DNA from 3 places in the Variovorax sp. P4_B10 genome. Region 2 is predicted to be linked to each of the others. Evidence: predicted binding sites of a transcription regulator. Region 2 holds the regulator's gene; each other region holds the start of a gene.
What was found. Region 2 encodes HrcA, which represses chaperone genes, less so after heat shock. Its sites were predicted from a motif close to TTAGCACTCNNNNNNNNNGAGTGCTAA; they were not measured.
Positions count from the first base shown of each region.

Region 1: a site for HrcA is predicted at 1,795-1,821, ahead of rpoH (RNA polymerase sigma factor RpoH). Genes of this name have one in related genera too.
Region 3: a site for HrcA is predicted at 1,663-1,689, ahead of AC1DXX_RS26280 (co-chaperone GroES). Genes of this name have one in related genera too.

Region 1 covers NZ_JBFUHN010000030.1:92,240-95,510, forward strand. Annotated here, with positions in the region: gene AC1DXX_RS15945 (DNA alkylation repair protein) at 1-781, shown strand, start outside; gene rpoH (RNA polymerase sigma factor RpoH) at 825-1,766, opposite strand; gene AC1DXX_RS15955 (DUF1003 domain-containing protein) at 2,048-2,626, shown strand; gene AC1DXX_RS15960 (sensor histidine kinase) at 2,705-3,271, opposite strand, start outside.
Region 2 covers NZ_JBFUHN010000041.1:9,613-12,883, forward strand. Annotated here, with positions in the region: gene AC1DXX_RS19380 (NAD kinase) at 1-913, opposite strand, end outside; gene hrcA (heat-inducible transcriptional repressor HrcA) at 945-1,952, shown strand; tRNA gene AC1DXX_RS19390 (tRNA-Ile) at 1,984-2,060, shown strand; tRNA gene AC1DXX_RS19395 (tRNA-Arg) at 2,132-2,208, shown strand; gene AC1DXX_RS19400 (autotransporter outer membrane beta-barrel domain-containing protein) at 2,297-3,271, opposite strand, start outside.
Region 3 covers NZ_JBFUHN010000072.1:22,941-26,211, reverse strand. Annotated here, with positions in the region: gene groL (chaperonin GroEL) at 1-1,237, opposite strand, end outside; gene AC1DXX_RS26280 (co-chaperone GroES) at 1,291-1,581, opposite strand; gene AC1DXX_RS26275 (hypothetical protein) at 2,241-2,699, opposite strand; gene AC1DXX_RS26270 (autotransporter outer membrane beta-barrel domain-containing protein) at 2,698-3,271, shown strand, end outside.

The DNA.
Region 1 (3,271 bases), on a different contig from region 2:
TCGCATTGCGCTGATCCCGCCCGAGGTGCTGCGCGCCCTCAACGACGGGCTGCTCGAGACCGTCAACCTCAACGAGTTCATGGCGCTCGAGTTGCCGCAGCTGGCGCGCAGCGTGGCCGGCCACATCGGCCTCGACGCGGCGAGCGAGCGGCTGGTCGACACGCTCGCCATGCTCGGGGCCTTCAAGCCGATGCAGCGGCACAGCCACATTGCGCGTGCGCTCTATGACCTGACGGCGCTGCATGCCGAGCGCGATGCCGTCGCGCACCGGCTGGCCACGCATGCGAGCGACGTGGCGCGCTGCTGGGCAGCGCAGTGGGTCACGCTCTCCGGACTGTCTTTGCCTGCGCAGCTGGACGCCGTGCGCCGCTTCGCCGCCGATCCGCATTTCGGCGTGCGCGAGATCGCCTGGATGGCGGTGCGCGATGCGGTCATCGCCTCGCTGGACGAAGCGCTGGCGCTGCTGCAGCCATGGGTGACCGATGCCGACCCGAACATCCGCCGCTTCGCCAGCGAACTCACGCGTCCGCGCGGCGTGTGGTGCGCGCAGATCGAGGCGCTCAAGGCCGAGCCATGGCGCGCCTTGCCGCTGATCGAGCCGCTGCGGGCCGACAGCAGCCGCTATGTGCAGAACTCGGTCGCGAACTGGCTCAACGACGCCAGCAAGACGCAGGGGGAATGGGTCGAGACGCTGTGCACGCGGTGGCTCGCGGAATCCGATGCGGACGCGACGCGGTACATCGCGAAGCGGGCCTTGCGGACCCTGTCCAAAGCGCCATGAAAAAAGCCCGGCATTGCCGGGCTTCCTGGGGGGCGGGGACGGCTTACGCGTAGTCCGCCAGCGCCTTCTTCATCTTCTTCATTGCAGCGACTTCGATCTGGCGGATGCGCTCGGCGCTCACGCCGTACACCGCAGCCAGGTCGTGCAGCGTCATGCCGCCCGAACCGTCGTCGTTGACCTTGAGCCAGCGCTCTTCCACGATGCGGCGGCTGCGGTCGTCCAGCGCTTCCAGCGCGGTGGCGATGCCGTCGCTCGACAGGCGGTCGCGCTGCTGCGATTCGAGCAGGGCGGTCGGTTCCTGCGTGGCGTCGGCCAGGTAGGCGATCGGGCCGAAGGCTTCGTCGCCGTCGTCCGACGGGCCCGGGTCGAGCAGCACGTCGCCGCCCGACAGGCGGGTTTCCATCTCCAGCACTTCTTCGGGCTTGACGTTGAGCCGGGTCGCCATTTGCGACACCTCGTCGGGGCTCAGCGTGTCGCGGTGCGTGCCGTTGTCGGCCGCGGCCGAGTCGGCCTTGAAGCCCTGCTTCATCGAGCGCAGGTTGAAGAACAGCTTGCGCTGGGCCTTGGTCGTCGCGACCTTGACCATGCGCCAGTTCTTCAGGATGTACTCGTGGATCTCGGCCTTGATCCAGTGCATGGCGTAGCTCACCAGCCGCACGCCCTGGTCGGGGTCGAAACGCTTCACGGCCTTCATCAGGCCGACGTTGCCTTCCTGGATCAGGTCGCCGTGCGGCAGCCCGTAGCCCAGGTATTGGCGGGAGATGGAGACGACCAGGCGCAGGTGCGACAGGATCAGCGCACCGGCGGCGTCGAGGTCGTTCTGGTCGCGCAGCTTGCGTGCGAAGCCCTGCTCTTCTTCGAGCGTGAGCAACGGCAGGCGGTTGGCGGCCGAAATATAAGCATCCAGGTTACCCAGCGGGGGCACCATCGACCATGGATTGGCGACGGCCAGCTGGTTGGCAGAGGCTCCAGACAGGGATGTCATCAGGGGAAACTCCTTTGTGTGGGTCATATTAGCACTCGGTTAGAGGGAGTGCTAAACCAAGGGTTCCTTTGAGTTTCTATCGAGCCGATAGCCGCAGACTGTCGCCGGTCGGATCTCACTGACTCCTGAACGGAAGCCGACCGGGCCAGATGTCGAGGGGAACGTGGGGCGCGTTGGTGCGGAAATCAACCCACGAGCACGGAAATCCAGGCCAGATCGACCAGAATGCCCCTCTCACACGACGCCGTCTCCTTCCGCGCGCTCAAGATCAGGAGGTCTTCATGCATCAACCTGACGAAATCGCCAAGAGGCTGCTGGGCGCACCCTACGAAGCACTGGACGAGGCGGCCAAGAAGGTCGCGCGGCATGTTGCGGCGCGGACTCACATCGCGCACAACGTCGCCACAGACCTCACGGCCAGGGAGCGCCCCTTCGGCCAGCGTGCGGCGGACGCCGTGGCCTCGTTTGGAGGCTCCTGGACGTTCGTGGGACTTTTCGCCGCAACGATGCTCCTGTGGGTTGTTCTCAACGCCATCCTGTTGGCCGGCGGCGGAAAAACCTTCGATCCCTACCCCTACATACTGCTCAATCTCTTCCTGTCCATGCTGGCGGCCATTCAGGCGCCGATCATCCTGATGTCGCAGAACAGGCAGTCCGAGAAGGATCGCGCGAGCGCAGACCACGACTACGAGGTCAATCTGAAGGCCGAACTGGAGATCATGCTGCTTCACGAAAAAATCGATCTGCTGCGGGAGAAGCAGTGGGCGGAATTGCTGGAAATCCAGAAGAAGCAGCTGGAACTCTTGACTGCGCTGGCGCCAGCGTCGCTCTCACCTGAATCCGGGAGGAATGCATCATGAGCAACGGATGCGCCAATCACCGCGCGCAGGATTTTTCGTTGGGGAGTCGTTCGGGATTCGAGAAAACCGGAGTGCCCGTCACTGGATCGAGTGGCGCGGCAGGCAAATGGTGAAAACGCAGCCGGTGCCTGGCACATCCCGGGCAGTCAGGGTGCCGAGGTCGGCCTCGACGCTTTGGCGCGCGATGGAAAGACCCAGGCCAAGACCCGTCTTGTCATGACTGTGCTGATTGAAGGGCGCGAACATCTTGTCGGCGCTCCCGGGTGGCAGCCCTCCGCAGTGATCTTCGACTTCGATCAGTACCTGCCCGCCAATGGCATACGCCTTCAAGGCGACATCGGTGTGGGGATGCGTGAACTTGAATGCGTTCTGCAGGAGGTTTGCCAATGCGGCGAGCAGCAGTTCGCGATTTCCACGGATGGCCAGGAGGGCGTCGACGGGCGGCACCTCGAAGACGCAACCTGCGGCGCTTGCAATGAGCTGGGCCGCGGTTTCGGCGTCGTGAATGAACGAGGCGACGGAAAATGTCTGCCGTTGTTCAGGCAGGCCACCGCGCACCTCGGCGAGCGCCCGGCTGATCAAGGTGCCCATCGCGGACAGGCTGCGCTTCAGGACGGTCCCGGTGGCGCCGCTCACTGCCATGTT
Region 2 (3,271 bases):
AGGAGCCTCCTTCGTTCCAATGAAGTTTCTTGCGCAGCGTGTCGAAATAGCTCCAGCCCCGGGGGTGCAGGAAGCGCACCCGGTATTCGGAGCGGCGCACCACCACGCGATCGCCGATCGCGAGCGAGGCGAGTGACTGCATGTCGAAATTGGCGCTGGCGTCGCGCCCGCCCACCAGCTCGATGACGATCTCGTCGGCATCGGGCAGCAGCACGGGGCGGTTCGACAGCGTGTGCGGCGCGATCGGCACCAGCACCCAGCCGGGCACCGCCGGATGAAGCAAAGGCCCGCCAGCGGACAGCGCATACGCGGTCGAGCCCGTGGGCGTGGCGATGATCAGGCCGTCGGCGCGCTGGTTGGCCACGAAATGGCGGCCCACCGAGACGCGCAGTTCGACCATGCCCGAGGTGGCGCCGCGGTTGACCACGACGTCGTTCATGGCGAGCGCGTCGAACACCGAGACGCCGTCGCGCATGACCTGCGCGTGCATCAGGCTGCGGTGGTCTTCCTCGTACTCGCCGGCCAGCATGGGGATCAGCGTGGCCTGGTAGTTGTCCAGCGGAATGTCGGTGACGAAGCCGAGCCGGCCGCGGTTGATGCCGATCAGCGGGATGCCGTAGCAGGCGAGTTGCCGGCCGATGCCGAGCATGGTGCCGTCGCCGCCGACCACCAGGCCGAGGTCGCAGCGCTGGCCGATTTCCTCGACGCTCAGGGCCTCGTAGCGGGCGCTGGGAGCGGGGGGCGCATCATCGGCTTCCTCCACCACAGAACGCTCGACGAAAACCGTGCAGCCCTGCGATTCCAGGAAGGCGCCGATGCCCTCCATCACGCCGTCGCGCGCATCCGCCTGCGCTCTGGCGCCGGAAGCCTGGTATTTGCCGATCAGGGCGACGTGACGGAAGCGGGAAGTCATATCTCACAAATTACAACACTAAAATCTTGCAATGCTGGACGACCGTGCCAAGTTGCTGCTCAAGACGCTCGTTGAGCGCTACATCGCCGACGGGCAACCCGTCGGCTCGCGCACGCTGTCGCGTTCGTCGGGGCTGGACCTGTCGCCGGCGACCATCCGCAATGTCATGTCGGACCTCGAGGCGCTGGGGCTGATCGCAAGCCCGCACACCTCGGCCGGCCGCATCCCGACCCACCGCGGCTATCGCCTGTTTGTCGACACCATGCTGACCGCCGAGCGCGAGCAGATGAGCACGCCGAGCCTGGCGCCCGACCAGCCGCAGAAGGTGATCGCCAACGCGGCCCATATCTTGTCGAACCTGTCGCAGTTCGTCGGCGTCGTGATGGCGCCCCGGCGTGCCTCGGTGTTCAAGCAGATCGAGTTCCTGCGGCTTTCCGACAAGCGGCTGCTGGTGATCATCGTCTCGCCGGACGGTGATGTACAGAACCGGGTGATCTTCCCGGAGGCCGACTATTCGCAGTCGCAACTGGTCGAGGCATCGAACTACATCAACGCGCACTATGCGGGCCTGACGATCGAGCAGGTGCGCGACCGTCTCCAGTCCGAGGTCGAGAAGCTGCGCGGCGAAATTGCCGCGCTGATGCAGGCGGCGGTCCAGGTCAGCTCCGAGGTCCTGACCGAGGCGCAGGAAGACGATGTCGTGATCTCCGGCGAGCGCAACCTGCTTGCGGTGACCGACTTCTCCAGCGACATGGGGCAACTGCGCCGCGCCTTCGAACTCTTCGAGCAGAAGGCCCAGCTGATGCGGTTGCTCGATGTGTCGAGCAAGGCCGAGGGCGTGCGGATCTTCATCGGAGGGGAAAGCCAGGTGGTACCGTTCGAAGAGCTCTCCATTGTCAGCGCCAACTATGAAGTCGACGGACAGGTGGTGGGCACGCTGGGCGTCATCGGGCCGACCCGCATGCCCTATGACCGCATGATCCAGATCGTGGACATCACGTCGCGTCTGGTCAGCAATGCGCTGAGCCACCGCAAGTAGGCTGCGGCGGCGAATAGAATCATGGTCCAGTGGGCCGTTAGCTCAGTTGGTTAGAGCAGCGGACTCATAATCCGTTGGTCGATGGTTCAAGCCCATCACGGCCTACCAACACAGCATTTTCAACTTTCGATCATGCGAGTCCAGAAGGTCGAAAAACGCATGCTATAATTGCAAGCTGTGCGGCTGTAGCTCAGTTGGATAGAGTACTTGGCTACGAACCAAGGGGTCGTGGGTTCAATTCCTGCCAGCCGCACCACTCTCTTAATGGCCTAGAAGGTTGATTCCTTCTAGGCCATTTTCTTTTTCGGCCCGTGCCGCCAGTAGAACCGCACCAGGGGCTGCTTTCACCAGCGGACCTGCATGCCCACGCTGCCGTTGATTCCGCCCTTCGTGCGTGCCCCGCCACTCGACGCCCACAGCTTGCCCAGCTCTCCATACAGGCTCATGTTCTGCGTCAGTTGCAGCGTGGCGCCTGCCGCCACCTCCGTGCTCGTGCCGCCCGTGCGCGTGGCAATGTCCGCATAGGCCGCTGGGCCTGTGAAGCGGGTGATGTCGGTGCCGCTGCTGCTGCGATAGACGTTCACCCGCGCATAGGGCTGCAGCAGGCCGGCACCCGTGGCGATCTCGCCCTTGACCCGAACGCCGGCGCGCACCAGCCAGCCGTTGCGGCTTTTCTGTTGCACCAGGGCGCCGGCGATGGCGGTGTTGTCCAGGCTCACGCGTTGGTGCACCAGTTGCAGTTGAGGCTCGATGGTCCAGCTCGGCGCGATGCGAAAGGCCTGGCCCACCTCGACGGAGGCCAGCAGGCTGTCGCCCTTGCCCTCACCGGCAAGGCTCAGGGCCGGCGCAGCGGTGTAGCGGTGGCGCCCGGCCTGCAGCACGCCGTCCAGGTACAGGCCGCTGCCGTCCTTCCAGGTGGCGTAGGCGCCCAGGTACTGGCTTCGGAGGTCGTTGGAGCCGGCCGCGTAGTTCAGTGCACCGCGGGCGAAGCCGGTCACGCGCATGTCGCCCTTGAGCTCGCCGACGTAGATGCCGGCGCGCCAGTGAGGGTCGGCCCACAGGTCGGCACCGGCCTGGAAGCCCCTGAGGCGTCCCTCGCTGGTGGGGCTGACAGTGCCGGCCTGGCCGATGGTGCGGTCCATGCTGATGACGCGGCCCCAGACGTGGCGATAGCCTTGTTCCGGCGTGGCGGTGTTGACGCCGGTCGCGTCGCCGTCGCCCACGCGCTGGTGGAGGTTGCCCAGCATGGCCAGGCTGGCCTGGCGGAACTGCTCGGGCAGCGCCGCGTACAACGGCACTTCGGCGCGGTAGGTGGGCAC
Region 3 (3,271 bases), on a different contig from region 2:
CCACGACGCCTTCTTCCACTGCAGCGCGGGTGGCGTGCAGGGCGTCTTCGACGCGCGCCTTCTTTTCCTTCATTTCGACTTCGGTGGCAGCGCCAACCTTGATCACTGCCACGCCGCCGGCCAGCTTGGCCACGCGCTCTTGCAGCTTTTCACGGTCGTAGTCGCTCGTGGCTTCTTCGATCTGCACGCGCACTTGCTTCACGCGGGCTTCGATGTCGCCGGCAGCGCCGGAGCCGTCGATGATGATCGTGTTTTCCTTGCCCACTTCGATGCGCTTGGCTTGGCCCAGGTCGGCCAGCGTCACCTTTTCGAGCGTCAGGCCCACTTCTTCAGCGATGACCTTGCCGCCCGTCAGGATGGCGATGTCTTCGAGCATGGCCTTGCGGCGGTCGCCGAAGCCAGGTGCCTTGACGGCCACGACCTTCAGGATGCCGCGGATCGTGTTCACGACCAGCGTAGCCAGGGCTTCGCCTTCGACTTCTTCGGCAATGATCAGCAGCGGACGGCCAGCCTTGGCGACTTGTTCCAGCGTGGGGAGCAGGTCACGGATGTTGCTGATCTTCTTGTCGAACAGCAGCACGAAGGGGTTGTCCAACAGCGCCGATTGCTTCTCGGGGTTGTTGATGAAGTAGGGCGACAGGTAGCCGCGGTCGAACTGCATGCCTTCGACGACGTCGAGTTCGCTGTCCAGCGACTTGCCGTCTTCCACGGTGATCACGCCTTCCTTGCCGACCTTGTCCATCGCGTCAGCGATGAGCTTGCCGATGGTTTCGTCGCTGTTGGCCGAGATCGAGCCGACTTGAGCGATTTCCTTCGACGTGGTGGTGGGCTTCGATGCCTTCTTCAGCTCGGCGACCAGGGCCGTGACAGCCTTGTCGATGCCGCGCTTCAGGTCCATCGGGTTCATGCCGGCAGCCACCAGCTTGAAACCTTCGCGAACGATGGCCTGGGCCAGCACGGTCGCGGTGGTGGTGCCGTCACCGGCGTTGTCCGAGGTCTTGGAGGCCACTTCCTTCACGAGCTGGGCGCCCATGTTCTGGAGCTTGTCCTTGAGTTCGATTTCCTTGGCGACCGACACACCGTCCTTGGTCACGGTGGGGGCGCCGAACGAGCGTTCGAGCACCACGTTGCGGCCCTTGGGGCCCAGGGTCACTTTGACTGCGTTGGCCAGGATGTTGACACCCTCGACCATGCGCGCGCGGGCTTCTCCGCCGAAGACTACGTCTTTTGCTGCCATGATGAATTAACTCCGAATGGATTGGATTTGAATGGGATCGAAAGGGAGAAGGCTTACTTCTCGACGACTGCGAACAGGTCGTCTTCCTTCATCACGAGCAGTTCGTCGCCATCGACCTTGACGGTCTGGCCGCTGTACTTGCCGAACAGGACGCGGTCACCGACCTTGACGGTCAGTGCGGTCAGGTCGCCCTTGTCGGTGCGCTTGCCCGGGCCCACGGCCAGGACTTCACCCTGATCGGGCTTTTCAGCGGCTGCGTCGGGGATGACGATGCCGGAGGCGGTCTTGGTTTCGCTGTCGATACGCTTGACGATCACACGATCGGCCAAAGGACGAAGTTTCATTGCATCTCCTGGATAAGAAACGGGGTTGTGGTCGGGCGCCGGACCGGAGACCGGCAGCCCATCGACTGGAAGCGAGGGCTGTTAGCACTCATCATCAGCGAGTGCTAATCATAAGGGCAATCCATGGGCTTTCAAGGCCCAAGGGCTGCTGGCGGGTTGCTGCGGAACGCCAGTGCACATGCGTTGATACGCCATTGAACTCGCGCGAGTTTGTTTTCCTCCCGCATATGAGGGGCAGATCCGTGTGAAAACTGCCTGAGCGGCGGGCAGCCTGGCATCGACATCGGCGCATCAAGGGAGGCGAGCCCATGCAAAACCATTGCGATGTCTCCCCTGGCCAACAACGATGCAAGTTGGAGGAAATGTCTCATCGCCCTGACATGTGACAAGTTGTACGATGTCATACCATTTGTAATTGATACACCCAACCCCATGCCCACGTTGAATGAAAACAGGCGTGCCGCGCGCGCCGCGCAGCCACGCTCGAGCGCCTCACGCCGCGCCGCCCTCCCCGTGTTCAGTGTCTCGGCCACCGCGTTCGCGGTCGCGCTGCTTGCCGGGGCGCCGCAAATCGCGCGTGCCGCCAACGAATGCGGCGCTGAAGTAGCCGGGGCGGACACGATCAACTGCCTGGCCGCCAACTACCCGAACTCGATCAACTACGCCCCGATCGATTCGATGACGCTGAACCTGAACAACCCGGCTATGGTGGTCGGGGGCGCCACCGGGGTCAGGCTTCTGAACGGTGCAAGCGCGACCGGCGCTGACTTGATCATCAATGCCACAAGTTTCGGCTCGATCACGACCACGGCGAATGCAGCCGTGTCCGTCAATAACGTGCGAGCTGGAGGACTTGCTTCTTTTACGATGGATGGCGGCTCGCTTACTTCGAACGGTAACAATTTCACCGTGCTGATCAACAGCGCCGCACAGGCACAAGCCACGCTGAATGGTGGACAAATCCGGAATTTGACTGGAGGTGCAATCCTCGCCTCAGCCAATAACGCGGGCAATGCAATCGTCGTGATCAACGGTGGTTCAGTCCAGGCTGCAAGCAATGCCGCCGTTCGCGCTTTTGCCGGCAGCCCCCTCGGCACAGGCATAGCCAGCATCCGCATGTCCGGAGGCTCGGTGCTCGCCGCAGCCGGCAATGGCTTGTGGGCCGAGTCCAGAGGTACCGGCCAGGCCCGCCTGGAGATGACGGGCGGCACGGTCAGTGCAGCCGGCAACAATGGCGACGGCGTCCTGGCCGTGAGCTCGATCAGCACCTACGCCGTGGACCTCACCGGCGGCACCGTTACTGGCGGCAGCGGCAATGGCGCCGCCATCCACACGTCGGGCGTCGGCGGCGGCACGGTCAACATCGGCGCGGGCGCGATCATCAACGCCGGTGCGTCCGGCGTCGCGCTGCGCGATGGCGACCTCAACCGCGACGGCGTCGACGAAATCGGCGGCAACGCGACCATCACCACGGCGGGCACCCTCAACGGCGCCGTGCTGCTCGGCGGCGGCGCCGACACCCTCAACGTGACTGGCGGCGCGATCAACGGCAACATCACCGGCGACGGCGCCGACACCCTCAACCTCAATCTCGGTGCGGGTAGCTTCACCCACGGCGCGGCCTTCGGCATCAGCGGCATGAACGCCGTCGTCATGAACTCGGGCACCGTGCAGCTGGACAGCACCATCG